Regions from separate parts of the Buttiauxella ferragutiae genome, predicted to be linked through region 3. Evidence: predicted binding sites of a transcription regulator. Region 3 holds the regulator's gene; each other region holds the start of a gene.
What was found. Region 3 encodes LexA, which represses DNA repair genes until DNA is damaged. Its sites were predicted from a motif close to TNCTGTATGTACATACAGNA; they were not measured.

Region 1: the regulator LexA is predicted to act here: its motif matches at 1,531-1,550, upstream of sbmC (DNA gyrase inhibitor SbmC).
Region 2: the regulator LexA is predicted to act here: its motif matches at 7,141-7,160, upstream of umuD (translesion error-prone DNA polymerase V autoproteolytic subunit).

Annotation. Positions count from the first base shown of each region.
Region 1 is NZ_CP093332.1:1,807,567-1,818,452, forward strand. Features, by position in the region: gene dacD (serine-type D-Ala-D-Ala carboxypeptidase DacD) at 190-1,356, shown strand; gene sbmC (DNA gyrase inhibitor SbmC) at 1,575-2,045, shown strand; gene MNO13_RS08170 (FUSC family protein) at 2,136-3,194, shown strand; gene MNO13_RS08175 (DUF496 family protein) at 3,350-3,670, shown strand; cobalamin riboswitch at 3,959-4,150, shown strand; gene MNO13_RS08180 (cobyrinic acid a,c-diamide synthase CobB) at 4,254-5,636, shown strand; gene cbiB (adenosylcobinamide-phosphate synthase CbiB) at 5,633-6,592, shown strand; gene MNO13_RS08190 (cobalt-precorrin-8 methylmutase) at 6,602-7,234, shown strand; gene cbiD (cobalt-precorrin-5B (C(1))-methyltransferase CbiD) at 7,231-8,379, shown strand; gene MNO13_RS08200 (cobalt-precorrin-7 (C(5))-methyltransferase) at 8,373-8,975, shown strand; gene MNO13_RS08205 (decarboxylating cobalt-precorrin-6B (C(15))-methyltransferase) at 8,965-9,534, shown strand; gene MNO13_RS08210 (cobalt-precorrin-4 methyltransferase) at 9,527-10,300, shown strand; gene cbiG (cobalt-precorrin 5A hydrolase) at 10,281-10,886, shown strand, end outside.
Region 2 is NZ_CP093332.1:1,581,928-1,592,813, reverse strand. Features, by position in the region: gene radD (DNA repair helicase RadD) at 1-24, shown strand, start outside; gene rplY (50S ribosomal protein L25) at 151-435, shown strand; gene yejK (nucleoid-associated protein YejK) at 485-1,492, opposite strand; gene MNO13_RS07275 (YejL family protein) at 1,629-1,856, shown strand; gene yejM (LPS biosynthesis-modulating metalloenzyme YejM) at 1,876-3,639, shown strand; tRNA gene MNO13_RS07265 (tRNA-Pro) at 3,714-3,790, shown strand; gene rcnR (Ni(II)/Co(II)-binding transcriptional repressor RcnR) at 3,868-4,140, opposite strand; gene MNO13_RS07255 (nickel/cobalt efflux protein RcnA) at 4,266-5,366, shown strand; gene MNO13_RS07250 (Y-family DNA polymerase) at 5,446-6,714, opposite strand; gene umuD (translesion error-prone DNA polymerase V autoproteolytic subunit) at 6,717-7,067, opposite strand; gene MNO13_RS07240 (DUF445 domain-containing protein) at 7,325-8,605, shown strand; gene MNO13_RS07235 (AcrZ family multidrug efflux pump-associated protein) at 8,663-8,812, opposite strand; gene modE (molybdenum-dependent transcriptional regulator) at 8,941-9,732, shown strand; gene modF (molybdate ABC transporter ATP-binding protein ModF) at 9,809-10,886, shown strand, end outside.
Region 3 is NZ_CP093332.1:4,964,777-4,975,662, forward strand. Features, by position in the region: gene MNO13_RS22830 (conjugal transfer protein TraF) at 1-905, opposite strand, end outside; gene MNO13_RS22835 (cupin domain-containing protein) at 1,078-1,581, opposite strand; gene zur (zinc uptake transcriptional repressor Zur) at 1,691-2,206, shown strand; gene MNO13_RS22845 (CsbD family protein) at 2,349-2,558, opposite strand; gene dinF (MATE family efflux transporter DinF) at 2,849-4,183, opposite strand; gene lexA (transcriptional repressor LexA) at 4,252-4,860, opposite strand; gene MNO13_RS22860 (diacylglycerol kinase) at 4,969-5,337, opposite strand; gene plsB (glycerol-3-phosphate 1-O-acyltransferase PlsB) at 5,464-7,893, shown strand; gene ubiA (4-hydroxybenzoate octaprenyltransferase) at 7,987-8,859, opposite strand; gene ubiC (chorismate lyase) at 8,859-9,368, opposite strand; gene malM (maltose operon protein MalM) at 9,620-10,594, opposite strand; gene MNO13_RS22885 (maltoporin) at 10,739-10,886, opposite strand, start outside.

The DNA of each region.
Region 1 (10,886 bases), 2.1 Mb from region 3:
ATCAGGTACTGCAACCGCCAATGGTAAACCATTAACCGCCCTGCAAGAAGTCTTCGCGATGACGGAATAGTATATTCCTCAACTGTATGCGAGCGCTCTCATTCATATCTTTTTGCAATTTAATTGCGAAAAAAGTCGCAAACTGCAGTAAAAGTGGCGGCTGAATTTTTTGTTACTGAGGGTATATCGTTGAAGATCCGTCTGTTTGTTGTCTGTTCCTTGCTGTCACTTTCTGCTCACTCCGCTTTTGCCGACGATACCTTTGTTAATGCGCCACCCCCTCCACAAATTCAGGCGGGCTCTTGGGTATTGATGGATTACACCACCGGGCAAATTCTGGCAGCGGAAAATGAGCATGTGCGACGCAACCCGGCGAGTCTGACCAAACTGATGACCGGCTACGTGGTCGATCGTGCCATCGACAGTGGCCGCATCACGGCAAACGACATGGTCACTGTCGGCAAAGATGCCTGGGCAAAAGGTAATCCGGTATTTGATGGCTCGTCGCTAATGTTCCTGAAAGCGGGTGACCGACTGACCGTCCATGACCTCAGCCGCGGGTTAATTATTGATTCAGGGAATGATGCTTGTGTTGCGCTGGCAGATTATGTCGCCGGTGGGCAGCCACAATTTGTAGCGATGATGAACAAATACGTGCAGCAACTCCGCCTGCGCGATACCCACTTCGAAACGGTTCATGGTCTGGATGCACCTGGCCAGCACAGCACAGCTTATGATCTTGCGGTACTTTCGCGCGCAATAATCCACGGTGAACCCGAGTTTTATCACATGTATAGCGAGCGCAGCCTCACCTGGAATGGCATCACGCAACAGAACCGTAATGGTTTGTTGTGGGACAAAGGGCTGAATGTGGACGGCCTGAAGACCGGCCATACTGCGAGCGCTGGCTTTAATCTTATTGCGTCAAGCGTGGTCGGTGAGCGCCGTTTAATTGCGGTGGTCATGGGCGCTGAAAGCCCGAAAGGGCGCGAAGATCAGGCGCGGAAATTACTGCACTGGGGCCAGGATAATTTCGATACCGTACAGGTTCTGCATAAAGGCAAAAAAATTGGTACTGAGGCTATCTGGTACGGTGATAAAAAACAGATCGAAGTCGGTACAAATCAGGATGTTTTTTTGGCGCTGCCAAAATCTGAAGTCCCTAACATCAAAGCCAAATATGTCCTCGACAAACAAGAGATCGAAGCGCCGATTGCTGCCAACCAACATGTGGGTGAAATCGAGCTTTTTGATCGCGACAAGCTGATTGCCCACTGGCCGTTGGTGACGCTAACGGGCGTCAAAAAGGGCAGCACATGGTCGCGGTTTAGCGACTATCTGAGCCACAAATTGTAATTCCTTAATCAGTGTTAAAAGGGTCGACAGTCATGTCGGCCCTTTTTTTCATCTGAACGGCTGGTCTGTACTACGATCTACAGGCGGATCTACAGGCGAAAGTTTTTCAAAAAGCGATCCTGCTCGCAAAGCAACCACATCACCCTGACAATGGATTGTTTCCCTGCACAAGAGTGGTGTATAAACATACAGTATTTTTAAATCTGTCAGGAGGTCATATGGAATTTAACGTACAACAAGTGAATGAACGTAAAGTCGCTGGTTTTCATATGGTTGGGCCGTGGGAACAAACGGTCCATCAGGGCTTTGAGCAACTTGCCCTGTGGGTCAAAACCCACCAGATAGCCGGGGAAGAATGGCTGGCGGTTTATTACGACAACCCCGACGTCGTACCCGCAGAAAAACTGCGCTGCGACACCGTGGTCTCGGTGGCTGAAAACTTTACCGTGCCGGATAACAGTGAAGGCGTGATTGTGACGAGCATCCAGGGCGGCCAGTATGCGGTGGCACGCGCCCGCGTGGATGACAACGACTTTGCCAAGCCGTGGAATCTGTTTTTTGACAGCGTCCTTGCTAATAATAGCTACCAGATAACCGGAAAACCCTGCTTCGAACACTATCTTAACGATGGTTCAGAAAGTGGAGTCTGGGAAATAGACATGTATATTCCGGTGGCAGATCAAGTCTGATGCTAAAGGGGGCTTATGCCCCCTAACTTTGTGATGTTCATTCCATAAAAACAGGTACAATCCCGTTTTTTATTTTCTGGGGAACTGAGTGTGCGTCCTGACAAATCACTAAGCCCATTTGAGATCCGCATATACCGCAATTACCGTATCGTGCATGGGATCCGCATCGCACTGGCTTTTATTCTCACCTTTCTTATTGTTCATCTTCTGAAAGTGCCCGAAGGGACATGGCCGTTGATCACGCTTGTGGTGGTCATGGGGCCGATCTCTTTTTGGGGCAACGTCGTGCCACGCGCCTTTGAGCGCATTGGTGGGACGATATGCGGTGCAGTCATGGGACTTGTGGCGCTAAAACTTGAGCTGTTCTCGCTACCGCTGATGTTGGTGTGGTGTGCCATTGCCATGTTCATCTGCGGCTATCTGGCGCTGGGGAAACGCCCGTATCAGGCTCTGCTGATTGGCATCACCCTTGCGGTAGTGGTTGGCGCACCGGCAGGAGACATGGAAATTGCCCTTTGGCGCAGCGGCGATGTCATCTTCGGCTCGTTGCTGGCGATGTTATTTACCAGCATTTATCCGCAGCGCGCCTTTATCCACTGGCGCATACAAATGGCGAACTTCGTCACTGCCTTTGGCCGGGTTTACAACGCGGGCTTCTCACCTAATTTATTAGAGCGCCCAAGGCTTGAAAAACACTTACACAAAGTGTTGAGTGATGTCGTAAGAATGCGTGCACTCATCGGGCCAAGCAGCAAAGAAACGCATATTCAAAAGTCTATCTTCGAGGCGATACAAACCGTCAGCCGCAATCTGGTGTGCACTCTTGAGTTGCAGGTCAACGCTTACTGGGCATCAAGGGAAAGCCACTTCCTGATGATCAACGCACACACGCTGCGCGAAACGCAACAAATGACCCAGGGCACGCTTGCCGCAATCGCACTGGCCTTGCACGATGGCAACCCGTCGACGATTTCAGCGAACAATGAAAAGCTGACTGAAATCGTCAGCGAGTTGCGCGAGCTCATACAAAATGGCCAAAATGGGAAACTTCAGGAAACGCCTATTCATGGTTACGTCTGGCTGAGTCTGGAACTTGCTCGTCAACTAGAATTGCTGTCGCAGTTGATCTGTCGCGCGTTACGCAAATAATTGCTCAGCCTGGTGTGAATTGCTGGTTTCGATTCAGCAGCAATTGAGGTTAAGATAGCGAAACAATGAATTATCAGCGGCTGCCGCTACCATTAAGGTTATCTTATGGCGGCTGTCTTAACGAATCCGAGTATGAAATTAGCAGGGGTATAAAAATGGAACCAATCAAACCATCTTTCCAGGACGTGCTTGAGTTCGTGCGTCTGTTCCGTCGCAAAAACAAACTGCAGCGTGAAATCCAGGACGTACAGAAAAAGATCCGCGATAACTCAAAACGTGTTCTGCTGCTTGATAACCTGAGCGACTACATCAAACCGGGTATGAGCATTGAAGCTATTCAAGGCATCATCGCCAGCATGAAAACCGACTATGAAGACCGTGTTGATGACTACATCATCAAAAACGCTGAACTGTCTAAAGAGCGTCGTGAAATTTCCAAAAAACTGAAAGTAATGGGCGAAATCAAGGCCGATTAATTAGCTGTCGTAGGGTGGATAAGCGAAAGCGTCATCCACCGTTTGCGCCAGTGTTGTCGGATGGCGCTTCGCTTAGCTGACCTACGCAGAGTTTTTCCAACAGTGTTACCAACCGCCGCCAGGCGGTTTTTTTTATCCCCAGTCTCTGGGGGGCAGATACGCGTCAGCGACATTTACCGTAAAGATTAAAAAATCAGTAAAAATTGTCATAGCGCAACTCTCGAAATCTATTAGCTTTTACACTGTGTCTGCTTTTAAATATTTAAGAGTGTGATGCTTTGAAGGTCATGCTCGCAATAACTGACTCGTTTATGCCACGCGATTAACCAAAATAGTCCGTGGCTGGGAAGGGGGTGACAATCCCCCGCAGCCCCCGCTGCTGTGATGCCGACGAACCCGCAAAACCACTGATCTAATGATTGGGAAGGGCGGGCGAGAGAGACGCTAAGCCAGAAGACCGACTTGTCATCCTTATTCTCAACAACTCCTTCGGTGGGAAGTCAGTTGTCATCAGATGCGTGCAGCCTCAGGGTGCGCGTACGTGCTGACATCCGTGCTTTGCCGAAACAGTGATAAGGCAACCATGGCAGCGGCAGCAAAACACGCATTCGTCATTGCAGGCACCAGCAGCGGCTGTGGTAAAACCACCGTCACGCTCGGGCTGCTCCGCGCCTTCATGCAACGCAACCTTTGCGTTCAACCCTTCAAAATTGGCCCCGACTACCTCGACAGCGGTTGGCACAGTGCAGTAAGCGGCATTGCCTCGCGCAATCTCGATGCTTTCATGTTGCCCACTTCCACGCTAAATGGTTTGTTCGCTAAACAAATGCAGCACGTAGATGTGGCCGTCATCGAGGGGGTGATGGGGTTGTACGACGGCTACGGCACCGACCCCAACTATTGCAGCAGCGCCGCGATGGCAAAACAGCTCGGTTGCCCGGTGATATTGCTGGTCGACGGCAAAGCGGTGTCTACCTCCATTGCCGCCACTGTCATGGGCTTCCAGCGCTTTGACCCAACGCTAAACATCGCAGGTGTTATCCTCAATCGCGTCAACAGCGACAGCCACTACCAGTTACTTGCTGATGTCATCACCCGTTACTGCGGCTTGCCCGTCTTAGGGCGCTTGCCGGTGATGGCCGATGTCGAGTTACCGTCGCGCCACCTCGGCCTGGTTCCGGCACAAGAACACTCCCCGCAAGATGAACACTGGCAGCGCCTGGCGCAGCAAATTGAAGAAACCGTTAACCTCGACCATCTTCTGGCGTTATCTCGCCTTAATACCCTGCCTCAGGGTGCTGCGCCCGCCATTGCTGATGCCGCACTGGCCGACGGGCTAACACTCGCCCTTGCTGAAGACGAAGCTTTCAACTTCTACTATCCCGATAACCTCGAAATGCTCGAGCACGCCGGGGTGAAAATCCAGCGCTTCAGCCCGCTGCATGACGCAAAAATCCCTGACTGCCAGATGATTTGGCTTGGCGGTGGTTACCCCGAAGTCCATGTGGCAAAACTCGCCGCGAACAGTCGCATGCGCGAATCCCTGCAAGCTGCCCATCAACAGCACATTCCGCTGTATGCCGAATGTGGCGGCTTAATGTATTTGGGCGAAACGCTGACTGACAGCGAAGGCGAAACCCACTCGATGTGCGGCGTGTTGCCAGGCCATAGCCAGATGGGCCAACGCCTGACACGTTTTGGCTATTGCGAGGCCACCGCTGTGCAAAACACCTTGCTGGCGAAAAAAGGCGAAACCTTGCGTGGCCACGAATTTCATTACTCCGATTTCAACGGCCCGCTGCCCGCAGCGTTAGATTGCTGCAAATGGCGTGATGGTGTCGCCGTTTCCCGCTGGCAGGGAGGCGTTCAGCAGCAGGCGACTTTTGCCAGCTACCTGCATGTCCATTTCGCTCAACGCGCGAATTTGCTCAACCCCTGGCTAACGCTTGCGAGGAATCACCTATGACATTGCTTGCCTGGGCCGTGGCCTGGCTGCTGGATTACTGGTTTGGCGACCCGCCGCACTGGCCTCATCCGGTGCGCTGGATAGGCAATCTAATCACCGTAACCCAACGCATTATTCGCCAATTTTGCAAAAGTGACCGCGCGCTGAAAATCGGTGGTGGCGTGCTGTGGCTGGTGGTGGTCGGCACCACATGGGGCGTGAGCTGGGGCGTATTGTATCTCGCCAACCTGCTGCATCCGTGGCTCGGGTGGTTAGTCGAAGTGTGGATGATTTACACCGTACTTGCCGCACGTTGCCTGAGCGATGCCGCACTCGACGTTTACCGCGCGCTCAAACATGGAACCCTTGCCGAAAGCCGCGAAAAATTGTCGTGGATTGTTGGGCGCGACACCTCGCAACTTGAGCGCCCGCAAATCACCCGTGCGGTGGTAGAAACCGTGGCTGAAAACAGTGTCGATGGCGTGATTGCTCCGCTGTTTTTCCTGCTGTTAGGCGGCGCACCGCTGGCGATGGCCTACAAAGCGGTCAACACGCTGGACTCGATGGTGGGGTACAAAACTGAAAAATACCGTGCCATTGGTTATGTCAGCGCCCGGCTCGATGACCTTGCCAATTATTTTCCTGCTCGCCTGAGCTGGCTGCTACTGACCATCGCCGCTTTTTGCTTGCGGGCTAATCCCCGTCAGGCTCTGCGCATTGGCTGGCGCGATCGCTATCAACACAGCAGCCCAAACTGTGCCTGGTCTGAAGCCACGGTTGCAGGCGCACTAGGGATCAGGCTCGGCGGGCCGAACACCTATTTTGGCGAGCGGGTAGAAAAACCGTGGATGGGCGATGAGCAGCGCGGCGTCGCCATCGACGACATTACCCGCACTATTCAACTGATGATGCTGGCTTCCCTGTTGGCTTTACTGCTCTTTGCCGCCATGCGCGCACTCGTGCTCGGCATCGCTTAAGGACACCCGATGAACTACCTGCAACAACCGCAGCTTATTGAACAACACAGCTTTGAAATCATTAGCGAAATAATTGCTGCTGAGCACCCAGCGTATCGTTTTAACGATGCGACCGAGGAAGCGATAATCAAACGGGTTATCCACACCACCGCCGATTTCGAGTGGCTGGATATTCTGTGGTTTTCGCCGGATGTCATTGCACAACTGACAAACAGTTTGCAGCGCGGCTGCACCTTGTACACCGACACCACCATGGCGCTCTCAGGCATTAATAAAACCCTGTTGGCCGAGTTTGGTTGCAGTTGCCGCTGTTATATCAGCGACCCGCGCGTGGTGGCACATGCCAAAGAACAGGGTGTGACCCGCTCGATGGCGGCAGTGGATCTTGCCTTAGAGGAACAGGGCGAAAAGATCTTCGTCTTCGGCAACGCGCCTACCGCACTGTTTCGCTTGCTGGAAAAAGGCGCGCAACCGGCGGCGGTAATCGGCGTACCAGTCGGTTTTGTCGGGGCGGAAGAGTCCAAAGAAGCGCTGGTGGAAAGCGGCTTACCGGCGATTGCGGCGCGTGGGCGCAAAGGCGGCAGCAACGTTGCGGCGGCGATTGTCAATGCGCTGCTTTATCGCCTGCGGGAGGCTCAGTGAGCGAACAACCTGCCGATTGCGTCTGGCATAAAGGTAAGGCGTATCGCAAAGGGTACACCACCGGTTCTTGCGCTACGGCGGCGGCAAAAGTCGCCGCACTCATGGTGCTGCGCCAGCACGTCATTGACCAGGTTTCAATCGTGACACCGTCTGGCGTCACGCTACACCTCAACGTTGAAATGCCCGTCATCGAAGGCCAACAGGCGACGGCGGCTATCCGCAAAGACGGCGGCGATGATGTCGACGCCACCCACGGCATGCTGATATTTGCCCGCGTGCAGCTCAACGACAGCGGCACTATCACCCTGCGCGGCGGCACCGGTATTGGCGTGGTCACACGCAAAGGTATCGGCTTGCCTATTGGCGAATCAGCAATCAACCGCACGCCACGGCAGACTATCGACGCGGCGGTACGTGAAGTGATTGGCCCTGAGCGCGGTGCGGAAATTGAAATTTTTGCCCCGGAAGGCGAGGCGCGTGCGCAGAAAACCTATAACCATCGCCTCGGGATTTTGGGCGGCATTTCAATCATCGGCACCACCGGCATTGTGATGCCGATGTCTGAAGAGAGCTGGAAACGTTCGCTGGCGTTAGAGCTGGAAATGAAACGCGCCGCCGGGCTGGATAAAGTGATTCTGGTGCCGGGCAACCACGGCGAACGCTTTGTGCGTGAACAACTGCAACTGGATGGTGAATGCGTGGTGACGATGAGCAACTTTGTCGGCTACATGATTCAGGAAGCGGTGCGCCTCGAATATCGCCATATCGTGCTGATTGGCCACCCCGGCAAACTGGTGAAAGTCGCCGCCGGAATTTTCCACACTCACAGCCACATCGCCGACGGGCGCATGGAAACGCTGGTCGCTCACCTCGCGTTAATGGGCGCGCCGTTTGCGTTACTCGAAGCCGTCAACCAGTGCGACACCACCGAAGCGGCGCTCGAAATCATTACGGAACAGGGCTGGCAAAGGGTGTTTGAACGCCTGGCAATGCGTATCTGTGAGCGCGTTGCCGAGATGCTGCGTTTTACCCAATCCCCGCCAAAATGTGACGCCATTTTGTTCTCGTTCGAAAACCAGGTGTTAGGCAGCAGCCGTCCGGTCGCAGAGATTGCCGGGGAATTAGCGGGAGAAAAGCGATGCTAACCGTGGTCGGAATTGGGCCTGGTGCCACGGAATACCTCACTTTGCAGGCGCACGCTGCAATTAATGAAGCGCAGATTCTGGTCGGTGGTGCACGTCAGTTGGCGCTGTTTGCTGATATCGGCGCTGAAACCCGTCTGCTGGATAGCGATCTTGACGGCTTAATTTCTTGGCTCCGCGAGCGCCTGGATAAGCGCGTCGTGGTGCTGGCCTCGGGCGATCCGCTGGTTTACGGCATCGGCAAACGGCTGGCGGCGAATTTCCCGCCCGAACAGTTACGCATTATGCCAGGCATTAGCTCTATCCAATATCTGTGCGCTAAAGCAGCGGTTGATATGAACGACTTATGGATAACCAGCAGCCACGGGCGTGAACCTGATTTCAATGCCATTGCGGCGCATCAAAAAGTGGCAATGGTGACGGACCAAATCATCGATCCTTACGCCATCGCCCAGGCCATGCTGATGCGCGGCCTGAACCCGACGCTCATTATTGGCGAGAACCTGTCGTCAGCGGATGAACGAATCCATCGCTTGCCAGCCAGTGATGTGGCGCAAAGCTACGCGATGAACGTAGTGGTGATCCTCAATGAAAGATGAACTTTTTTTACGCGGTGCCCGCGTGCCGATGACCAAAGAAGTGGTGCGTACTCAGGCGCTGGATCGCCTGCAATTACAGCACGCCACGCACTTGATCGACATCGGCGCTGGCACCGGCAGCGTGTCGCTGGAAGCGGCAATACGCTACCCACAATTGCAAGTTAGCGCGATTGAACGCAACCCCGATGCACTGGCGTTAATGGCGGAAAACCGCCAGCTCTTTAACTGCCTGAACGTTGAAATCATCAGCGGCTACGCGCCAGTTGAGTTGAATGTGATGGCCGATGCGGTGTTTATCGGCGGCAGCGGCGGGCAATTAACCGAGCTTATCGACTGGTCGCTGGCCCATTTGCATCCTGCCGGGCGGCTGGTGATGACCTTTATTCTGCTGGAAAACTTAACCTGCGCCTTAGCGCATCTCGAGCAGTGCGCTGTGAGCGACGTTGACTGTCTGCAATTGCAGGTCGCGCAATTCACCGGGCTTGGCAGCGGGCACTACTTCAAACCGAACAACCCCACGTATTTGATTTCTTGCCTCAAGGAAGGAAGCCATGACTGAACAATTTGATACCCGCAAAGTGTGGTTTGTTGGTGCGGGGCCTGGCGACAAAGAACTGATCACCCTGAAAGGCTACCGCGTCTTGCAACAAGCGGAAGTGGTGATTTACGCCGGATCGCTGATTAACCCTGAACTGCTCGACTACTGCCCGCCAGGCGCGCAATGCCATGACAGCGCAGCACTTAATCTTGAAGAAATCATTGAACTGATGGAGAGCGGCGTAAACGCGGGCAAGCTGGTGGTGCGCCTGCAAACCGGCGATCTCTCGCTGTACGGCTCGATTCGTGAGCAGGGCGAAATGCTGACTGAGCGTGGAATTGGCTATGTTTCCGTGCCGGGTGTGAGCGCATTTCTGGGCGCTGCCGCGCAACTTGGCGTGGAATACACCGTGCCGGAAGTCTCGCAAAGTTTGATTATCACGCGCATTGAAGGCCGCACGCCGATGCCTGCGCTCGAACAGTTAGAAGCATTCGCACAGCACCAAACTTCGATGGCGATTTTCCTTTCTGTGCAGCGCATTAACCGCGTGGCAGAGCGCCTGATTGAAGGGGGTTACCCTGTGGATACGCCAGTGGCGGTGGTCTACAAAGCGACCTGGCCCGACTGCCAGGTGTTACGCGGCACCCTGACCACCATCGCCGAACAAGTGCGTGAAGCAGGAATTCGCAAAACCGCGCTGATCATGGTCGGGGCATTCCTCGGCGAGGAGTACCACTACTCGAAACTTTATGACGCAGGGTTCAGCCATGAATACCGCAAAGCCTGAGTCGATGGCGCTGTTTTGTCTCACCCCTGGCGGCGTGGCGTTAGCCGAACGGTTGCGCGCGACCCATCCACTGACCTGTTTCACCAGTGAAAAACTGCTGCAACCGGGGTTTATCCCGTTCGGCGGCAGCTTCGCGCAAACCGTGCAACAGGCATTTAGTCAATATTCGGCGCTGGTATTTATCGCCGCTACGGGAATTGTCGTGCGGGTGATTGCACCGCTGGTGAATGACAAGCTGCACGACCCGGCGGTGGTGGTGATGGATGAACGCGGCGAGCATGTGATAAGCCTGCTTTCCGGCCATCTTGGCGGCGCGAATCAACTCACGCGCCAGCTCGCCGCCACCCTGGGGGCCGATCCGGTCATTACCACCGCCACCGATGTTAACCAACTGGCGGCACTCGATACGCTGGCGGCAGCGCTTGACGCCACAATGCAGGATTTCCGCCAGGCGGTGAAAACCATCAACCAAATGTTGGTCAGCCAACAGCGCGTTGGCCTGTGGTGGGACAGCGAATTTGCGCTACATGCCGATCGATACGACACGCGCGGTTTTATCCCGGTCGACAATCTTGATGCGCTGCCA
Region 2 (10,886 bases), 1.9 Mb from region 3:
CGCGCGAATGAATTGCGTGGCTAAAGGTTCTTTTCATTGAAGCCAGAGCCAGATATGGCTATAATCCCGCCCGCTTTTGCATCCGCAAAGCAGAACGTTTACCTGTTGCTGGGTCGCCTGTAACAGGATTATTTAAGAGAGAAACAGTTAATGTTTACTATCAATGCAGTAGAACGCAAAGAGCAGGGCAAGGGTGCGAGCCGCCGCCTGCGTGCAGCTAACAAATTCCCGGCAATCATCTATGGTGGTTCCGAAGCTGCGATCTCTATCGAACTGGATCACGACAACGTAATGAACCTGCAAACTAAACCAGGTTTCTACGAAGAAGTTCTGACTCTGGTTGTAGACGGTAAAGAAGTTAAGGTTAAAGTTCAGGCTGTTCAGCGTCACCCGTTCAAGCCAAAACTGAACCACATCGACTTCGTTCGCGCTTAATCGCGAATTTAGCTCGAAAAAAAACCCGCTTCGGCGGGTTTTTTTATGACTATTTGCCAGAGCTGCGACGCTGTAACTGATCGCGCAGATTAGGCGGCGTGCCTTTAATGGTCAGCGTATCGGTCGCAGGATCCCAATAAATGCGCTCGCCCAATAACATGGCGTCAAAGCTAATCGTTAACCCACCACCGCTACCGGCGAATTTGGTTAACTGGCGCAGCGTACTGCGGTCGGCCGGGAAACTCTCTTCAAGTTCATAGCCTTTATCCGCGGTGAACTGCTGGAAGTTTTTGTCATCGACAGCCCATGGTAACTCATCCGCAAGCGAAGAAAGTTCAATCTCTTCACCTGCCTGAAGTTGCTCGTTGCAGTAAGCATAAACCTGCTGACGCGCGGCCTGACGATCGTTTTTATCCAGTTGCGCTTCGTTGGTAAAGTCGTCCAGCGCTTGCAACAAACCTTTGTTCTGCGCTTTGGCGTTTAAACCTTCGCTGGCTCCCAGGAAATCCATGAAGAAATCGGCAACTTTGCGCCCGACTCGCCCTTTCAGGAAAGTCAGGTAACGAGTCGATTCCGGATTGGTTTCCCATTCGGTCAAATCAATACGCGCCACGATATCGGCGTGGTTGATGTCCAGATGGTGCGTGGAACTGATATCCAGCTCTTCGTTGACGCGCATGCTGCTTAAATTATTAAGCACGGCGACCAGTAAATATTCCACCGCCAAATAACGGTATTGGCAAAACAGCACAATGCCGCCATCAGCAAACGGATATTTGGCCAGTTCATCACGCAAGCGACCGGTCGCTGCACGGCTGAACGCCAGGAAATCCTCGTCGCCTTTACGCTGTGAACGTAACGCTTCGGCTAATTCACTCTCTTCGCTGAACAGGCCATATGCTTTATTTTTCGCACTGTAGACACGGTGCAATTCGGCCATCATTTCTTCTACGGCGCCGTTCGTTGCCAACAGAGAATCGCGCAGCACAACTTCAAGTGTCTCTTCGCCGCGCTTGATCAACTGGTGTAAGGCAATCTGGTTGATATCCAGACTCATGATAAACTCTCCTTTTAGACTCGGCGGTATTCAACCATTGCCGGAAGCCTTGTGCAATAGAAGATAAAAAAGCAGAAAACCAAGTCTTCCTACGGTAAGATAACGCCCTTTCCTGAATCTAACTGATTGTTAATTTATGCCACAAATATCCCGTTATAGTGACGAACGCGTCGAAGAACTGTTGAGTGAACTGGCTAGCGTACTGGAAAAGCACCAAACGCCAACCGATCTTTCCCTGATGGTGCTGGGAAATATGGTCACCAACCTGATTAATACCAGCGTGGCTTCAGCTCAACGCCGCTCGCTGGCTCGCTCTTTCGCAGAGGCGTTGCAAGCCTCCGTGAGCGAAGACAAAGCTCAATAAGGGATTCTAGTTACACGTTATGGTGACTAACCGTCAGCGCTACCGCGAAAAAGTTTCCCAGATGGTCAGTTGGGGACATTGGTTCGCCCTGTTCAATATCCTGCTGGCAACGCTGCTGGGTAGCCGCTATCTGTTTGTCGCCGACTGGCCGACAACGCTCACGGGTCGTATTTATTCCTGGCTGAGTGTTATCGGCCATTTCAGTTTTGTGGTTTTCGCCACCTATTTGCTGATCCTCTTCCCGCTGACATTCATTGTCATGTCGCAACGTTTGATGCGATTTTTCTCGGCAGCACTTGCCACCGCTGGCATGACGCTGCTACTCATCGACAGTGAAGTCTTTACTCGCTTCCATCTCCACCTTAATCCGATTGTCTGGGAACTGGTGATTAACCCCGACCAGAGTGAGATGGCGCGTGACTGGCAGCTGATGTTTATCAGCGTGCCGGTGATTTTATTGATAGAGATGCTGTTTGCAACCTGGAGCTGGCAAAAACTGCGCAGCCTCGGGCGGCGCAAGCATTATGCTAAACCCGTCGTTACGCTGTTTTTTGTCGCCTTCTTTAGCAGCCACATTATGTATATCTGGGCGGATGCGAACTTCTATCGCCCGATTACTATGCAGCGCGCCAACCTGCCGCTCTCTTACCCGATGACGGCCCGCCGATTCCTTGAAAAACATGGCCTGCTGGATGCGAAAGAGTACCAGCGTCGCCTCGTGGAACAGGGTAATCCTGAAGCCGTTTCGGTACAGTATCCGCTGAGTGACCTGCAATTCCGCGATATGGGAACGGGCAATAATGTCTTGCTGATCACCGTCGACGGCCTGAATGCCGAAAGTGTGCAGAAAACTCTGCCGAATCTGAGCCAGTTCGCCAGCAACAATATTAACTTCACTCAGCATATGAGCGCGGGTAATGGCACCGATAACGGCATCTTTGGCCTGTTCTACGGTATCTCACCGGCCTATATGGACGGTGTTTTATCTGCCCGCGTCCCTGCCGCATTAATTACTGCATTGAACCAGCAGGGCTATCAATTGGGGCTTTTCGCCTCCGATGGCTTCGACTCTTCAATGTATCGCCAGGCGTTGTTGTCCGACTTCTCTTTGCCTTCTGCGCAAAGCCAGTCTGACACACAAACCGCCTCGCAATGGATTAACTGGCTGACGCAATACGCATCTGATGACAACCGCTGGTTCTCCTGGGTTGCCTTTAATGGCACAAACATCACGGCAGACAGTAATCAGCAAGCCTTTACTCGTCGCTATTCTCGCGCAGCAGGCAACGTTGATGAGCAAATTAAGCGCGTACTTGACGCACTTGATGCGGCCGGGAAACTCCAGAATACGGTAGTGATTATTACCGCAGGTCACGGTGTGCCGCTGGGTCAAGAGCAGGATTCCTTCGCCTGGTCACGCTCACGCATTCAGGTGCCACTGGTTATCCATTGGCCTGGTACTCCGGCACAAACCATCGCCAAACTCACCGATCATCAGGATGTGATGACCACGCTGATGCAGCGCCTGCTACACGTCAAAAACCCGGCAAATGAGTACTCACAGGGTGAAGACCTGTTTGCAGCAACTCGACGCAATAACTGGGTCGTGGGTGCTGACAATAACAGCCTCGCGATTACGTTACCGACCATGACGCTGGTGCTGGATAACAACGGCAACTATCGGATGTACAATTTGAAAGGCGAAGCGATTAAAGAAACCAAGCCGCAGCTGGGATTATTACTGCAAGTACTGACCGACGAGAAACGCTTCATCGCCAATTGATTGCTTATTTATTAGCCAGTTAGCAAAAAGCTGGCTTGCAAACAATCATGAAATAAGTAGTATTATTTGGCAGTCGGCACGTAGCGCAGCCTGGTAGCGCACTGTCATGGGGTGTCAGGGGTCGGAGGTTCAAATCCTCTCGTGCCGACCAGAATACTTTGATAGGTCAAGGGGTTAATCGAAAGATTAGCCCCTTTTCTTTATCTGCAATACTTCCGGCAACCAGGGTCACTTAATATAGGAATCCAGCACTTTCAATATCACCTCAAGATCTTCCTCGCGCTTCACCTCGTCACTCTCATGAACAATGTGTTCAGCAAGATGACCTTTGATCACCTCTCGCATTAAACCGTTAACTGCGCCACGTATAGCCGCAATCTGTTGTAGTACGGCGGCGCATTCATGCGGTTCATCAAGCATTTTTTTTAGTGCTACAACCTGGCCCTGAATTTTATTTGTACGTGCTTTTAGTTTTTGTTTATCCCGGATGGTATGCGACATACAAAGGCCTCAATAAGTGAAGTACAGATAAGATTGTATCATTGCCAATCTACTGGGGGGTAGTATTCGGTACTGGGGGGGAGTAGAATCGCAGCGCTTATAATAAATGACTAAGAAACATTCTCATGAACGATTTCTCAACACTGATTCAGCAAGGTAACGCCTGGTTTTTCATCCCCAGCGCGATTTTACTAGGCGCATTACATGGCCTTGAACCCGGTCATTCCAAAACTATGATGGCGGCTTTCATCATTGCGATTAAAGGGAGTATCAAGCAGGCTGTGATGCTGGGAGTGGCAGCGACCGTTTCGCACACCGCTATCGTCTGGCTAATCGCGTTTGGTGGGATGTATCTCAGCAAGCAGTTTACCGCTGAATCTGTTGAACCATGGTTACAGTTAATCTCCGCGTTTATTATTCTGGGAACAGCAATCTGGATGTTCTGGCGCACCTGGAAAGGAGAACAACTCTGGAAACTTGAGCAACAGACAGAGCACCACTCGCATGATGAATCCAGAATCATCAATACGGGTCACGGGCGCGTTGAGCTTTCAATTTTTGAGGAAAATCAGCCCCCGCAATGGCGTTTACGCACGTTGTCTGGCAACAAATGGCAAGCGAATGAGGTTTCACTGACAACTCATCGTGGTGCAGGAACATTTTCGCAAGTGTTCGATTTTGTTGATAAAGGCGACTTCTTAGAATCTAAGCACCCTATCCCTGAGCCCCACAACTTTACTGTTCGCCTGTCTTTAGGTCATCAAGGCCATGTGCATGATTACAACGTCGCGTTTCATGAACACGATCATTCAGCACTGGAAGGCCTGGATGTGGGCTCTAAAGAGTATCAGGACGCGCACGAACTGGCCCATGCGAACGACATTAAACGCCGCTTTACCGGCCAGGAAGTGACAAACTGGCAAATATTATTATTCGGACTCACTGGCGGCTTAATTCCCTGCCCTGCTGCTATTACCGTGCTACTTATTTGTATCCAGTTAAAGGCATTCACTCTGGGAGCGGCAATGGTGGTCTGTTTCAGTATTGGCCTTGCATTAACTCTGGTCACTGTAGGTGTTGCCGCTGCGGTGAGCGTGCAACAAGCAACGAAACGCTGGAGCGGTTTTAGCACCATAGCCAGAAGAGCGCCTTATTTCTCAAGCGCCCTGATAGCAATGGTTGGCCTGTATATGGGCATACACGGTTACGCCGGGATCACAAACTGATGTTGATCGGGAAAAACGTTTTGCTCGCCACAACGCTTTTCCACTTACCTGAAGGACGTTGTCTAATGCCAGCTATGCCCTATTTGACCATCCGCAAATCTGACCAACGCGTGGTATAGCGCGGCGAAAGCATCGCTCTTTTCATTTTCCACGGTTGCTCAATTCCTTGCCCTGCAAAATAGAGCGCTCCTTTACCTGCCTTCTTATTAATACTGTCTATCGCCTGCATCAGTGCTTCGCTATTGACCCTTGGCGGGTTTTCATCGAACAGATTGAGCTGCGCAACCCCCTGGCTAAAAAAGTCGCAGAGCATAATCCCGGCTTTTTGATAGTGATAGCCGTTTCTCCAGATAACGTTCAGGCAACGTGTAGCCGCGGCGATAATATCGCGGGTGTCCTGCGTGGGGGTTAGCAGTTTGACCGTAGCCCGGTTGCTGTAGTAGGGCTCATTGACTGAGAAAGGTGACGTTTTGACAAAAGCAGAAATGTGGCGGCAATACTGGTGCTCGGCTCTGAGTTTTTCTGCGGCGCGCACTGCATAACTGCAAATCGCCTGACGCATGTATTCGTACTCCGTCACCCGTTCACCAAACGAGCGAGAACAGATAATTTCTTGTTTCGTCGGCATAAACTCTTCAAACCCCAGACACGATTCCCCCCGTAGTTCGCGTACCGTGCGCTCAAGCACCACACTGAAATGTTTGCGGATAAAACGCGTGTCAGTCTCCGCCAATTGCAACGTATTCTTGATCCCCATCGCGTCGAGTTTTTTACTGATTCGACGGCCAACTCCCCAAACTTCATTAACCGGTAATTTCGCCATCAGTTTGCGCTGGTGTTCAACACTGGATAGGTCAACCACGCCATCCGTTTGCAGTTGCCACCGCTTAGCCGCGTAATTGGCTAGCTTAGCCAGTGTTTTTGTCTGGGCTATCCCCACACCAACAGTTAAATGCGTACGCTGTAAAAGAGTGGTACGTATTTCTCGGCCAAATTCCGCTAGATTGAGACAATGGCTTACGCCCGAAAAATCACAGAACGCTTCGTCAATAGAGTAAATCTCCACGCGTGGGCAAATTTCTTCCAGCGTCGTCATAACCCTTTCAGACATATCAGCGTACAGCTCGTAATTGCTGCTGAAAACAATAACCCCATTTTGCCGGAAGAGCTCTCTGTGCTTAAAGTAAGCGCCCCCCATTTGTACACCACAGTTTTTGGCCTCGGCGTTACGAGCAATAACGCATCCATCGTTGTTGCTTAAAACAACCACCGGTTTACCTTTCAGATCCGGCCTGAATATGGTTTCACAACTGGCGTAAAAACTATTCACATCAACCAGGGCAAACATTATTAGCTCATCGACTTCACGATGAAAGTGACAACACCGAATACCTCAAGCGCCTCATCAGTACCGAGGTGAATAGGTTTGCAGCCACGATTGCGTGGAATTAATTGCCTGGAGGGCCGGAGTTGTAATTGCCTGACAAAAAACTCACCGTTAATCGCCGCAATCACAATATCGCCATGCGCCGCCGTTCGCGCACTGTCGACCACCAGTAAATCGCCATTAGCGATGCCGCCCTCAATCATCGAATCGTCAGAGGCCCGCATGTAATAGGTGGCAGGATGCTTCATCAGCAATTGGTAAATATCAATGCTCTGTTCTGCATAATCCTGCGCCGGTGATGGAAATCCCCCCATAGTCATGCCCCCGATGTCGTTGATTGACAATAATTAATAGAAACAAACGGAGCCATAAATCCCCACCAACAAATACTGTATATAAACACAGTATTATTTAAATAAGCATCCCGATCAAGTTGCTTACAGGAAGATTCTTATAACAAACTGAAGTCGCGGAAAATTTAGGTGGTAAAAATAAGCGCGCTTCTCTACGGAAGAAATCACCATACAAACTTGCCCTACCGCTTCCGCCCTCACCGTTCTATGCTTAGCGAATGGAGAAAATAGCTGAACTAAAACGTACCAAGCGCCTTGCGCTGTCCTTACTGCTGGTTGCCGCTGTAACGTTTGTGGCCACCCTCTTTTTGCCACCGGGATTTTGGGTTAGCGGTTTAAAAGCTATCGCCGAAGCGGCCATGGTGGGCGCACTGGCTGACTGGTTTGCCGTTGCAGCACTGTTTCATCGCGTACCGATTCCCTTTATCTCCCGCCATACGGCGATTATCCCGCGCAATAAAGACAGAATTGGCGAGAATCTGGGTATCTTCGTGCAAGAAAAGTTCCTCGATACCCAATCCCTTATTGCGCTAATTCGTCGCCATGAACCGGCACAGATGATTGGCCAGTGGTTCAGCAAACCCGACAACGCACAGCGTGTCGGGCAACATCTGTTGCAAGTGATGAGCGGTTTTTTAGACCTGACGGATGACACCCGTATTCAGCGTTTAATCCGCCAGGCCGTTCACAAGGCCATCGATAAAGTCGATTTGACACATTCAAGTGCCCTGCTGCTGGAAAGCCTGACTAAAAATAACCGCCATCAGGAACTGCTCGACTCGGTTATTGCCCAGATGCTGACGCTGATAAAACGTGAAAGCACGCGGGCTTTTATTGCCCGCCAGATTGTACGTTGGCTGGAAACAGAGCATCCACGTAAGGCCAAACTCCTGCCAACAGAATGGCTGGGGGAACATAGCGCCGATCTGGTTTCCAGTGCAGTTAATTCGTTTCTGGATGACGTGAGCCATGATCAGGGGCATCAGATCCGCCAGGCTTTTGATCGCGCGACGTTAAAGCTCATCGACAATCTTAAAAACTCGCCACAAATGGCTGAAAAAGCCGACAGCATCAAAAATTATCTGAAAGAAGATGAGGCGTTCAATCGCTATCTGGGCGAACTGTGGGGGGATTTGCGCCAATGGCTGAAAGTGGACGTCAATTCTGAAGATTCGCGCGTGAAGCAGCGAATTGCAGAGGCCGGGCAGTGGTTGGGCGAAACGCTGATTGCTGACAGTGCGCTACGCACTTCACTGAATGAGCATCTGGAGCAGGCAGTGCAAAAAATGGCACCGGAGTTCGCCATCTTCCTGACTCGCCATATTAGCGACACGGTCAAAAGCTGGGATGCTCAGGATATGTCACGGCAAATTGAACTGAATATCGGTAAGGATTTACAGTTTATCCGCATTAACGGCACGCTGGTTGGCGGTTCAATCGGGTTGGTGTTGTACCTGCTGTCGCAGATACCTGCGGCGCTACCGTTGCTGAATTTATGAAGGGAAGATAAAAAAGCAAACGCCCGCTGATGCGGGCGTTAGGGAAATCTTAGAAAATCAATGGTGTTGTTTCGGCTGGTCGTTGTGACCGACTTTTGAGAAGACGTTAAAGACTTCACCCAATCCATAGATAAGACCGAGGATCACCGCCATAACGATTGGCACCATGACCACGGCAAACACCAAGCTTTTTAGTAACTCTAACATGGATGCCTCCAACAAAAGTGAGAACGAGTATTCTAACGACCTGACAGAAAAACGCACTCTCCTTTTGTGCCATTTGCTCATCCCGCCGCAATAGAAGAAAATGACGTTTTTACTATTGCGGAGCGGTTATGCAGGCTGAAATTTTACTCACGCTGAAACTCCAACAGCGGCTGTTCGCCGATCCACGTCGTATCGCGCTGCTTAAACAAATACAACATACCGGCTCAATTAGCCAGGGTGCCAAACTCGCAGGTATTAGCTACAAAAGTGCCTGGGATGCTATCAACGAGATGAATCAGTTAAGCGACGAGACATTAGTTGAGCGAGCGACCGGCGGTAAAGGCGGCGGTGGTGCAATATTGACGCGTTACGGCGAACGCCTGATTCAGTTGTATGAATTGCTCGCGCAGATCCAGCAAAAAGCGTTCGATGTGCTGCGTGATGACGCATTACCGCTCGATAGCCTGCTCGCCGCGATTTCCCGCTTTTCTTTGCAAACCAGCGCCCGTAACCAGCTTTTCGGCACCGTATTGCATCGCGATAGCGAACAAGTGCAGCAACATGTCGATATTTTACTGGCGGATGGTGCCACACGTTTGCAAGCCGCCATTACGCGCCAGAGCGCCGAACGCCTGGGTTTGAGCGAAGGCAAAGAAGTGCTGGTGTTAATTAAAGCGCCGTGGGTTGAAATCACTACGGATCCTCAACGCGCCAGCGGCGCCGATAACCAACTCACTGGCATTATCAGCAATATTCAGCAAGGTGGCGAACAGAGCGAAGTTCTGGTGCGATTGCCGGACGGACAAACGCTGTGCGCCACGGTTCCTAATAGCGTGGTAGAAATTCAGAGTCTGGTAGAAGGTGCTAAAGTCATAGCATTTTTTAATGCCGATCGCGTGATTATCGCCACTCTGTGCTAAAACCAAACGGTGAATTGACAACAACACAGGCAATCCGTAAATCTGAGTTTAATCACTGCAAAAACTGGGATGGTATATGTCTGTGTTGCAAATATCGCAAGGGGTCTTCCACCTTAGCGACACCCGAACTCTTGCCCTCAATGATTTAACCATTAACGCCGGTGAAAGCTGGGCGTTTGTCGGCGCCAACGGTAGCGGAAAATCAGCGCTGGCCCGCGCACTTGCAGGATCCCTGCCCGTGCAAAAAGGCGAGCGCCAGTGCTCGTTTGCCCGTATTGCTCACCTTTCGTTTGAACAACTACAAAAGTTAGTTAGCGATGAATGGCAGCGTAATAACACTGATTTGTTGAGCCCTGACGAAGACGATACCGGCCGCACCACGGCAGAAATTATTCAGGATGAAATTAAAGATGAAGCTCGCTGCCAGAAACTGGCGCAACTGTTTGGTATTACTCCGTTATTAACCCGCCGTTTTAAGTACCTTTCGACCGGTGAAACGCGCAAAACGCTGCTCTGTCAGGCGCTGATGCCGCAACCTGATTTGCTTATTCTTGATGAGCCGTTTGACGGGCTGGATGTGCAGTCCCGTGAGCAACTCGCTGGGTTATTAGGTGAACTGAGCACCCAGGGCTACACCGTGGTGCTGGTACTTAACCGCTTCGATGAAATTCCTGATTTTGTGCAATTTGCGGGCGTGCTGGCCGATTGTGCGCTGATTGAAGTAGGCAAAAAGCAAAAACTGCTCGAACAAGCGCTGATTGCACAACTGGCCCATAGTGAAAAACTGGTGGGCGTCGCACTGCCGGAAGCAGACGACCCGAGTGCTCGCTACACACTTCCTGTGGATCAGGCGCGTATTATTCTGCGTGACGGCGTGGTGGAATATAACGACAGGCCAATCCTGCACAAACTGTCCTGGACGGTAAATCCTGGCGAACACTGGCAAATAGTCGGCCCAAATGGCGCAGGTAAATCGACGTTATTAAGCCTGGTGACCGGCGATCATCCTCAAGGTTACAGCAACGATCTGACTCTGTTTGGCCGCCGTCGTGGCAGCGGTGAAACCATCTGGGACATCAAAAAGCATATCGGGTATGTCAGCAGTAATCTGCATCTTGATTACCGTGTTAGTACCACGGTGCGCAACGTGGTGC
Region 3 (10,886 bases):
AGGTTCTGGCCGCTCAGACCGACAGTCCAGTTTTCGCCAAAATCAGCTGCCACACCCGCATCAACGTTAAAGCCAGTGTCGTCGTTACGATAGCGGCTATTTTTCCAGTCGCTGCTGTCGTAGGAATAGATTGATGTGGTGTAGTTGTACAGCCAGGTTTTTTGCAGTTTCGGCGTGATGCCAACAGAGACAGGCACGCCGTTTAGATCAAACTGTTTCGCCAGCGCCACACCATAGTCGGAGACAATTGCGCCGCGCCCAGATGCAGTGGAGTTGAGATTGCTGGTGATAACATCAGAGCCATTAACGGCAGCATCTAGTGCGACTCCCCCGGCAACAACCCTGGAATTCGCGATGCTGTGCAGATAATCAATATCTTGTTGATCAATAGAGGAACTCACATGTGCTCGCGCATAGGCTTTTGCGACAAATGCCATCGACAGCACATCATTTGGAATACTGACTGCGATACTCGCCCCGGCTTTCGCGTTTGCTGTTTTACCTCGCAGATCTTCCAGTTCGCCAGCCAAACTCCCCGCAGCGCCCTGAAGCTGACCAAGTGAACCATTTGGGTTTAAAAGGATATCCTGCAGGGTAAGATCGTCGATAACGTTCTGGTATTGATCGACCGTATCGCTAATGCCATCAATCTGATCCTGCAGGTTATCTTTATCTGTCATTTGCCCGCTCACGGAGGGCAAAATAACTGTCACTGAGTCGTCCTGTTTTGCCTTTGCCAGCAGCGCAGGGTTTGTTAGCACTCCACTTCCATAACTCGCTGAAGCAACGCCCGTACCCCCCATTGCATCACTACGAGCTTCTGACCAGGTACCTGCCGCACTGGCTTGATTTGCCACAAATAAAGAGGCGGCGCTGAACGCCACCAGAGTTTTAATTTTTTTCATTCACCGCTCGCCCGTCTGTTAATCAGATTGCATAACTTGCCCCTGCCAGTTATGACTGAACAGAGGCGGACTATTGCTGTGAATAAAAAGCTAAAAAGGGGGATGTTTATCCCATCGAAATCCCGTTTCTCTCCATCAGGATTATGAGTTCAAAAATTCCCTGTAAACATATTTATAGTTTACCGTTCGGTTTTCGTGAAGGATGGCCGTCATGTGGGCCAAAAAACTGCGGCGGGTGGTCAATCCAGCGATCCTGGCGTTGTGCGGCATAGCTCGCGTTTAGCGGGTAATAAATTCGGTTTTCGGCTTTGTTGGCCTCACCCACAATCAGCAACCGGACTTCATGCTCGGTGTTGTTGATGAAGGTATGGCAGACGCCCGTCCCGGCCGGGAAACCAACACTATCACCCGGTTCAAGTGAGTAAAGGTGGCCGTTAATCCACACCTGTGGATGCCCTTCCAGAACATAAGCAAACTCTTCCTCGCTACTTTCCGCATGCGGATAGGACGTCCGGCGGCCAGGGAGCAGGCGCTCGTGGTGAATCCCCAGGCGTGTTAGCCCAAGTTTGCGAGCCAATGGCGCGCCAATGGAAAATAGTTCAGCACTGTCTGGATAAGTTGAGTCATCTTCACCTTCCAGTTCTTTCCAGTGACGAATGCAATCAGGTTTATTCATAGCAAACTCCGGGATAGTCATCTCAAAAGGCTGTGGCCAGCATGGCGCACCACTCGGCGTTTATTGCGCGTTGTGATAGAGTGTAGGGCTAATCTACAGGGGAATGCTGATGGACATCACGACTTCACAAAACGTGTTAGCGCAGGCTGAAAAACTATGCGAACAGCGTAATGTGCGCCTGACACCACAACGCCTGGAAGTGTTGCGTTTATTGACGCAGCAAGCGGGTGCAATCAGCGCTTATGATTTGCTGGATTTACTTCGCGCCAGTGAACCGCAAGCTAAACCCCCGACGGTGTATCGTGCGCTCGATTTTCTTCTCGAACAAGGCTTTGTCCATCGCGTCGAGTCAACCAACAGCTATGTTTTGTGCCATCTGATTGATCAGCCGACTCACTCATCAGCGATGTTGATTTGCGACAGGTGTGGCGCGGTGAAGGAGCATAGCGCGGAAGGTGTGGAAGATATTATGAATCAACTGGCTGCCCAGTCAGGATTTGCTCTACACCACAATGTCATTGAGGCGCATGGTTTATGCAGCGCGTGTGCGGAAGTTGAAGCCTGTAGCCACCCGGAAGAATGCGGGCATGACCACACCATTCAGAGTAAGAAGAAGTCACGCTAGCCTGAACCCGAAATAATTCGAGTTGCATTGAAGCGGTAAGTGAATGCAGCCAAAAGATGTAGCTTGAAGTATGGAGGGGATCGGTACATCCATGTACCAGGGCAGGTTAGCCTATGAGAGTTAACACATATGAGGGATGAGATTACCAGCGGTAATCGTTACGTTTTTCCCAATCAACGACTTCGTTCTCTGCCTGATCTTTCGCATATCCATAGCGTTCCTGAATTTTACCGACAAGCTGATCGCGTTTCCCTTCGATGACGGTCATGTCATCGTCTGTCAGTTTGCCCCATTTCTCTTTTACTGTGCCTTTGAACTGTTTCCAGTTACCGCCGATTTCGTCTTTATTCATAATAATATCCTCATCGTTCGGTTAAGAACTGCTAATAGTTAACAACGCCCAGGTGCTGCCGTTTGGCTGACACTCACTATCTGCTGGACGTGGAAATAATTGTAGTCAAGGATATGGCTGTGAGGGGAAAACTAAGAACATTGAACCACAGAAGTAACAGAAATGATGCTGACTTGCCCCAAAATCAAGTGGCAAATCAGCATACTGGAGTGCGATTAAAAGCGCGTCAGAAGTTGTAACTAACTATGAGTTGTAACTAACTATGAGTTGTAACTAACTATGAGCTGTAACTAACCAGGAGTTCCAGCCGGAAACCAGCTGTTATCCCGCCAATGGCGACGCCAAATCCATCCCAAAGACAGTCCGCGCAAAGCCAGGAACACAGCCACGGATAACCACAGACCATGATTTCCCAGATAAGGCACGGTGAGCAACGTCAGCCCAAATCCCAATGCCGCAACCGCCATGCTGTTGCGCATTTCCGTACCTCGCGTTGCGCCAATAAACATGCCGTCCAGCAAATAACACCAGACACCAACAACGGGCAAAACAATCTGCCAGTGCAAGTAGCGGTCTGCCTGTAGCTGCAATTCAGGGATAGAGGTAAGAAGCGAAACAATGTGCTCACCAAACAGCGCATACACAGCGGCGAACATAAGAGCGACTAAGCCCGCCTGGCGACATGCAGCGCCCCATACTTCGAGCAATTGACCACGGTTTTTAGCGCCAAACGCCTGCCCGGAATGGGCTTCAACGGCATAGGCGAACCCATCGAGCGCATAGGCGGTGAAGGTTAATAGCGTCATCAACACGGCGTTAACCGCGACGATTTCGCTACCTAACCGCGCGCCAAAGATAGTGACTGAGGCGAAACAGACCTGTAGCAACAGCGAGCGCAGCATGATGTCGCGATTGAGTGCCAGCAGACGCCGCACATTCCCGCGCCAGGACTCTTTGAGCATCTCAAAGCTGATTCCGCGCAAACCCATGACCTTTTTCACCATCAGCAAACCAATGATAAACGTCGCATATTCTGCGGTGACGGTGGCGAGTGCCGCGCCCTGAACATCCATGTGTAGCCCCATAACCAGCCACACATCCAGCACGATATTCAGTACGTTTCCGACAACCAGCAAGATAACTGGCGCACGCGCATACTGAACGCCTAACAACCAGCCCAACAAGACCAGGTTGGCAAGCGAGGCTGGCGCACTAAGCCAACGTATTTCAAGGAATCGCCGGGCCTGCAACAAAACATCTTCATTGCCGCCGACGATATGCAAGGCCAGGGATATCAGCGGTTCACGCAGTAAGACGATCGCCACCCCTGCTCCTAACGCCAATAGCAAGGGCTGAACCAGTGCACGCGCTAAAGCAGAGGGATTATTGGCACCAAATGCCTGGGCAGTTAAACCGGTGGTGCTCATGCGCAAAAACAGCAACAGCATAAATAAGAAGCTGGTTGCCGTCGCACCAATAGCGACACCGCCAAGATAAACAGGGCTATCCAAATGACCAATTACCGCGGTATCAACAAGGCCCAGTAAAGGCACGGTGATGTTGGAAAAAATCATGGGTAAGGCGAGGCGCCAGAGAGCTCTGTCAGCCGTCGAGAAAAATCGCATGGCCAATCCAGGAAGAGATAAGAGAATTAAGACGATGATGCGCATTAAAGCGCATCATCTGGAGAAGTTTACAGCCAGTCGCCGTTGCGAATTACCCCAACCGCCAACCCTTCAATAGAGAAGCTATGTTCGCGCAGGTCAACCACAATAGGTTCAAATTCGCTATTTTCAGGCAGAAGATGAACGGTATTACCCTGCTGCTTTAAGCGCTTAACAGTCACTTCGTCGTCAATACGCGCCACCACAACCTGGCCGTTACGCACATCCTGAGTTTTATGAACTGCAAGCAGGTCGCCGTCCATAATACCGATGTCTTTCATAGACATCCCGCTAACGCGCAACAGGAAATCGGCATTTGGTTTAAACAGTGATGGGTCAACCTGGTAATGGCCTTCGATGTGCTGTTGTGCAAGGAGTGGTTCCCCCGCAGCAACACGCCCAACCAGCGGAATACCGGTAACTTCTTCCACCAGCAAGCGGATACCGCGCGACGCACCAGAGATAATCTCAATGACGCCTTTACGGGCAAGTGCTTTCAGGTGCTCTTCAGCGGCGTTCGGAGAACGGAACCCCAGACGTTGAGCAATCTCGGCACGAGTCGGTGGCATGCCGGTCTGGCTGATATGATCCCGAATAAGATCAAACACCTCTTGCTGCCTGGTAGTTAACGCTTTCATTCCGCCCCCTGGGTGTTTATACAGTTATGCTGTGAGTATATACAGTCAAAGGCGATTTTGGAACCACAAATTGAGCAAAAAACCAGGGACTTAACTATTCTGGAAAGATCATCGCAAATGCGGCCAAAGCAGTGTGACCCAGGTAATAACTGCGAGGATAATGGCGATTAATACGGCAGCAGACCCCATGTCCTTGGCTCGTCCTGAAAGCTCGTGGTAATCGGTACCAACACGGTCAACAAGCGCCTCGATAGCGCTATTGAGAATTTCGACAATCATGACCAGCACAACAGAACCAATCAGTAAAATACGGGTGATAGGGTCAACATCTAACCAGCAAGCGATGGCGATGGCGATGAGCGCGCTAACCCCTTCCTGGCGGAAAGCCGCTTCGTTAATCCAGGCTGCTTTGAGCCCTTTCCATGAGTAGCCTGCGGCTTTGATGATACGGGTAAGTCCAGTGGTACTGCTCGCCATTTTGGGAAACCTTTTCAAATTATTTGGGTCAATGCTTATCTATATTGCAACGCCACAGAAATCTGAGCCAGATTCTGATATTCTTGCGGCGAATTTGCATCATTAACCTGAGGCTTTACATCGTTTATGTCAGGCTGGCCAAGAATCTACTACAAATTACTTAATTTACCATTAGGCGTTCTGGTAAAGAGCAAGTCCATTCCGGCAGATCCACAAGCCGAACTGGGCTTAGATCCCACACGCCCGATTATGTATGTCCTGCCGTATAACTCCAAGGCGGACTTATTAACGCTGCGCGCACAATGTCTCGCGCATAACTTGCCCGACCCTCTCGAGCCGTTAGAAATCGACGGTGCGGTATTGCCGCGCTATGTCTTTATCCATGGCGGCCCGCGTGTTTTCACTTATTACACGCCAAAAGAAGAGTCGATCAAACTGTTCCACGATTACCTCGACTTACACCGCAGCAATCCAAATCTGGATGTGCAGATGGTGCCAGTATCGGTGATGTTTGGCCGCTCCCCTGGGCGCGAAAAAGGCGAAGTGAATCCGCCATTAAAGATGCTGAACGGCGTCCAGAAATTTTTCGCTGTTTCCTGGCTTGGGCGCGACAGCTTTGTGCGTTTCTCCGCTCCGGTTTCGCTGCGCCAGATGGCAACCGACCACGGTACAGACAAAAAAATCGCCCAAAAACTGGCTCGCGTAGCGCGTATGCACTTTGCTCGCCAGCGTTTAGCGACTGTCGGCCCGCGTCTGCCGGTACGCCAGGATCTGTTCAATAAGCTACTGGCCTCAAAAGCTATTGCTCGTGCAGTAGAAGATGAAGCGCGCAGCAAGAAAATCTCCCATGAAAAAGCCCAGCAGAATGCTGTTGCTTTGATGGAAGAGATTGCCGCTAACTTCTCGTATGAAGCCGTGCGTTTGACTGACCGCGTGTTAGGTCTGACGTGGAACCGTTTGTACCAGGGCATCAACGTTCATAACGCTGAACGCGTGCGCCAACTGGCTCATGACGGCCACGAGATTGTCTATGTGCCCTGCCATCGCAGCCACATGGACTACATGCTGTTGTCCTACGTGCTTTATCACCAGGGACTGGTTCCTCCGCACATCGCAGCGGGTATCAACCTGAACTTCTGGCCAGCCGGCCCGATTTTCCGCCGCCTCGGTGCGTTCTTTATCCGCCGTACCTTTAAAGGCAGCAAACTCTACTCCACCGTGTTCCGTGAATATCTGGGCGAGCTGTTTAGCCGTGGCTATTCCGTTGAATACTTTGTGGAAGGTGGCCGTTCTCGTACCGGGCGTTTGCTCGACCCGAAAACCGGTACGCTGTCGATGACCATCCAGGCCATGCTGCGCGGCGGTACTCGCCCTATTACCCTGGTGCCAATTTACATTGGCTACGAGCATGTAATGGAAGTGGGGACTTACGCGAAAGAGCTGCGTGGCGCGACCAAAGAGAAAGAGAGTTTCATGCAGATGGTGCGCGGGCTGAGTAAGCTGCGTAACCTCGGCCAGGGCTATGTTAACTTTGGCGAACCGATGCCGCTGATGACGTTCCTGAACCAGCGTGTTCCAGAGTGGCGCGATTCAATCGACCCGATTGAGGCCATCCGCCCGGCATGGTTGACGCCAACTGTCAATGAAATTGCCGCTGAACTGATGGTGCGTATTAACAATGCCGGTGCGGCAAATGCCATGAACCTGTGCTGTACCGCGCTGTTGGCCTCGCGTCAGCGTTCACTTACCCGTGAGCAACTGACCGAGCAGCTCAACTGCTACCTGAGCCTGTTGCGTAATGTGCCGTATTCACCGGACGCGACCGCACCAGACCAGCCAGCAGAAGCGCTGATTGAACACGCATTGCAGATGAACAAGTTTGAAGTTGAGAAAGACACCATCGGTGACATCATCATTCTGCCGCGCGAGCAGGCGGTTCTGATGACATATTACCGTAACAACATCCTGCATATGCTGGTGTTGCCTTCTCTGCTGGCGGCAATTATTACTCAACATCGCCGTATTGACCGTAACGAACTGCTGCGTCAGGTCGAGCTGCTTTACCCGATGCTGAAGGCTGAGCTGTTCTTGCGCTGGAGCACGACCGAACTTGCTGGTGAAATTGACATCATGCTCAATGAACTGGCTCGTCAGGAACTGGTGACACTGGCAGGCGATGAAGTGCAGATTAATCCTGCTCGTTCACGCACCATGCAGCTGCTGGCAGCAGGTGTTCGCGAAACGCTACAGCGTTATGCGATTACCTTCTGGCTGCTGAGCGCAAATCCGTCGATTAACCGTGGGACACTGGAGCGTGAAAGCCGCACCGTTGCCCAGCGTTTGTCTGTTTTGCATGGCATTAATGCACCGGAGTTCTTTGATAAAGCCGTCTTCACCTCGCTGGTTTTAACCTTGCGTGATGAAGGCTATATCAGCGATACCGGGGATGCAGAGCCTACTGAAACCATGAAGGTCTACCAGATGTTGGCAGAACTGATCATGCCGGATGTGCGTTTGACGATTGAAAGTGCGACGTCGCAGGCTGCGACTGAGTAAAAAATCTGGCGGATGACGCGATTGCTTATCCGCCCTACGGTTCGACTTGTAGGGCGGGTAAACGAAGTGTCATCCGCCATTTAATTTCTGATATTAGAAGTGCACGTAACTCAACACCAGGCCAATAAACAACACCAGCCCAACGTAGTTATTATTCAGGAATGCGCGGAAACAAGCATCGCGATCGCGATTCGCCGTCAAACGCTGCTGATGTATAAACAGTGCCCCCGCCAGCGCAATAGACCAGTAGAATGCCCCGCCTAATCCGTTTAACCAGCCAATCACCGCCAGCAAAACCATCACCGCAATCTGCAAAATCCCGATAATCACATTGTCATAGCGCCCGAACAGTATCGCCGTGGATTTGATGCCAATTTTCAGGTCATCATCGCGATCAACCATCGCATATTGCGTGTCGTAAGCGACCGCCCAGCAAATATTGGTCAAAAACATCAGCCAACAACTTAGCGGTACAGATTCGCTAACCGCAGCAAATGCCATCGGGATGGACCAACCGAACGCCGCACCCAACACCACTTGTGGCAAATGGGTGTAACGTTTCATAAAGGGATAAACCCAGGCTAATGCTAACCCCGCCACCGACAATAAAATTGTCATCGTGTTAAGCGTCAGCACCAGTAAAAACGACAGCAACACCAGTACCACAAACAGGATACGCGCTTCTTTTTCGCTGACTGCTCCGCTCGGTAGCGGACGGTGGGCGGTGCGTTTTACGTGGCCATCAAACTTGCGATCGGCGTAGTCGTTTACCACACAACCCGCGGCGCGCATCATCCAGACTCCGGCGATAAACACACATAAAATGGTCAGTGGTGGGACACCCGGTGTCGCGAGCCATAACGCCCATAAAGTGGGCCATAACAGTAAAAGCGAGCCAATCGGCTTATCCAGCCTCATCAGGCGTTGCCAGGCCTGCCATTTGCCCTGTTTAAGACTCCACTCCATTATTTTTCCTCTGCATACAACGGCGAAGCGGGAAGGAATAGTTCGGTCAGCACCAATGGCTTTCCGGCTAATCTCAGACGGGAACGACGCCCCCACAGCTCCGCACTACGACCAATCTCAATAAAATCCCGTGTCAGGGATGATGCACTAAATAGATAACGCCCGAGTGGCGTGGTGCCGAGCTGTTGCAAAGCCAGCTCCGGCCCTTCAAGAGTGGATTCTGGTACAACGGTGCGCCCCAGCAACCAGGGTTCATCGTCACCGCAGAGCACAACTTCACGCAGCCAGTAGCGTTTGGCTTCAGGCATCATATCAGCTTCCGGAAAATCGACAGGTGAATCGAAAAAACCTTCACGCACAATACGAACAGTGACTCGCGAACAATACTGTTCAAAGCGTTTAGTCATTGAGTCTTCAAGCAACAACCAGTCAAGAAGCGATGCGCTCAGCTCCTCTGGAATCGTAGCCTCAAAACGTAAGGCGCGCAGTGGCGAAAGCGCGTCAGACATGTGAATTTCTCCGAAACAAAACCGGCAGTCATTGTAACGCAGAATGGGTATAGCGGGGGATTCAAAACACCTTCTAAATCATTCGAGTTGAATCAAGGCGGCAAACGAACGAATCCCTATGAGCTTACTAGAGTAAGTGATTAGGGTGAGTGAGAGCAGCCAACGCCGAGGCAGCTCGAAATATGACGGGCAAAAAAAGGTGCGCTCAGTGAGCGCACCAAACCTCAAACATCAGCACTGCGGGGAAACGCTTACCCCTTGCCTTTTACACTGCTGATAAAAGTTTTACGGGCAGTAGTCGAGCCCAGGCGTTCAGCTTCATCCAGTAGTTTCAGGGCTTTATCAACATCACCTGCGGCTACTGCTTGTTTGATTGCCTGGTTGAAATAGGTTTCCGTATCACTCAGCACGGGCTCTTTTTTCGCAGCTGGAGCCACTACTGGCGCAGGTGCCGGAGCTGGAGCCACTACGGCGGTTGTTGCCACTGCCGCAGGTGCAGTGTAAGTGGTGGCTGGTGCGGCGGTATTACCGACCGTTACCGGGCCTGGGCCTGATGAACCAAACAGCGGCCCAACTAAAATACTGGAACTTGAAGAAGTTTTGACCTTCAGTGAAATTTCACCTTCAGTACCATGGCGTGCAATCGGATCAGGAATATCTGGTACCGCATTACCGTTGCCCCTGGCATAGGCTTTTGCAGGGTCAACCATCGTGGTGGTTTGTTGCAGGTCTTTATTGGTGGTGAACACCAACAAATAAAGTTTTTGTTGCCCCAATGCTGGGGTTAATTTCATGACGCCTTCCAGGCGATTTAAAGACAACACTCCCGGTTCCTGATAGGCAAAGAAAGCCGATGGGAAATAAGCAGCAGGCGTCATGTTTTGGTCAAATACCAACACGTTTGGTGCAAATACCGTATCTTTATTCACGATACTTGAGAGCGTAATCGTCAGCTCCCCGATACTTGCCGGTACGCTGTAGGCCGCAACTGGCCCGGTGATATCACCGGCATTCAAGCTCTGGCCGGTGGTTGCGAGATTAGTCTTTTGGGTTTGGGTTTGATCAACCGGGATCCATTGCAACTGTTGCAATGCGGAAGACGGGATAGCAGGTGCAGCAGAAAGATCCTGCGGCACGATATTAACATTGGCCAGGCTTAAGCCAGGCATGCTTGCGAACAACCCTGCGGATAAGCAGAGTGCCAGGAGACTTTTTTTCATTTTCATTGTTATCAACCTCAATGGGAAATCGGTGGAAAGTTAGCCAGGCAATAGCGCTTTCCATCGAAACAGGCATTGGCATACAAGGGTAATAACGAGGGGCTCAGTGGCGAACCCCTCATCGTTTCATAACATTAGGTTAAAGCCGTATTACCACCAGATTTCCATCTGGGCACCGAAGGAGAACTCGTCGTTATCGCCGCGGCTGGTAGAGAAGTTACCGTTACCAGTGTTGTCTGCGATGGCAAAGCGAGTGGCGTCGCCGTTAGCGTCTTTCGCGTAACCCCACTGCTCATCC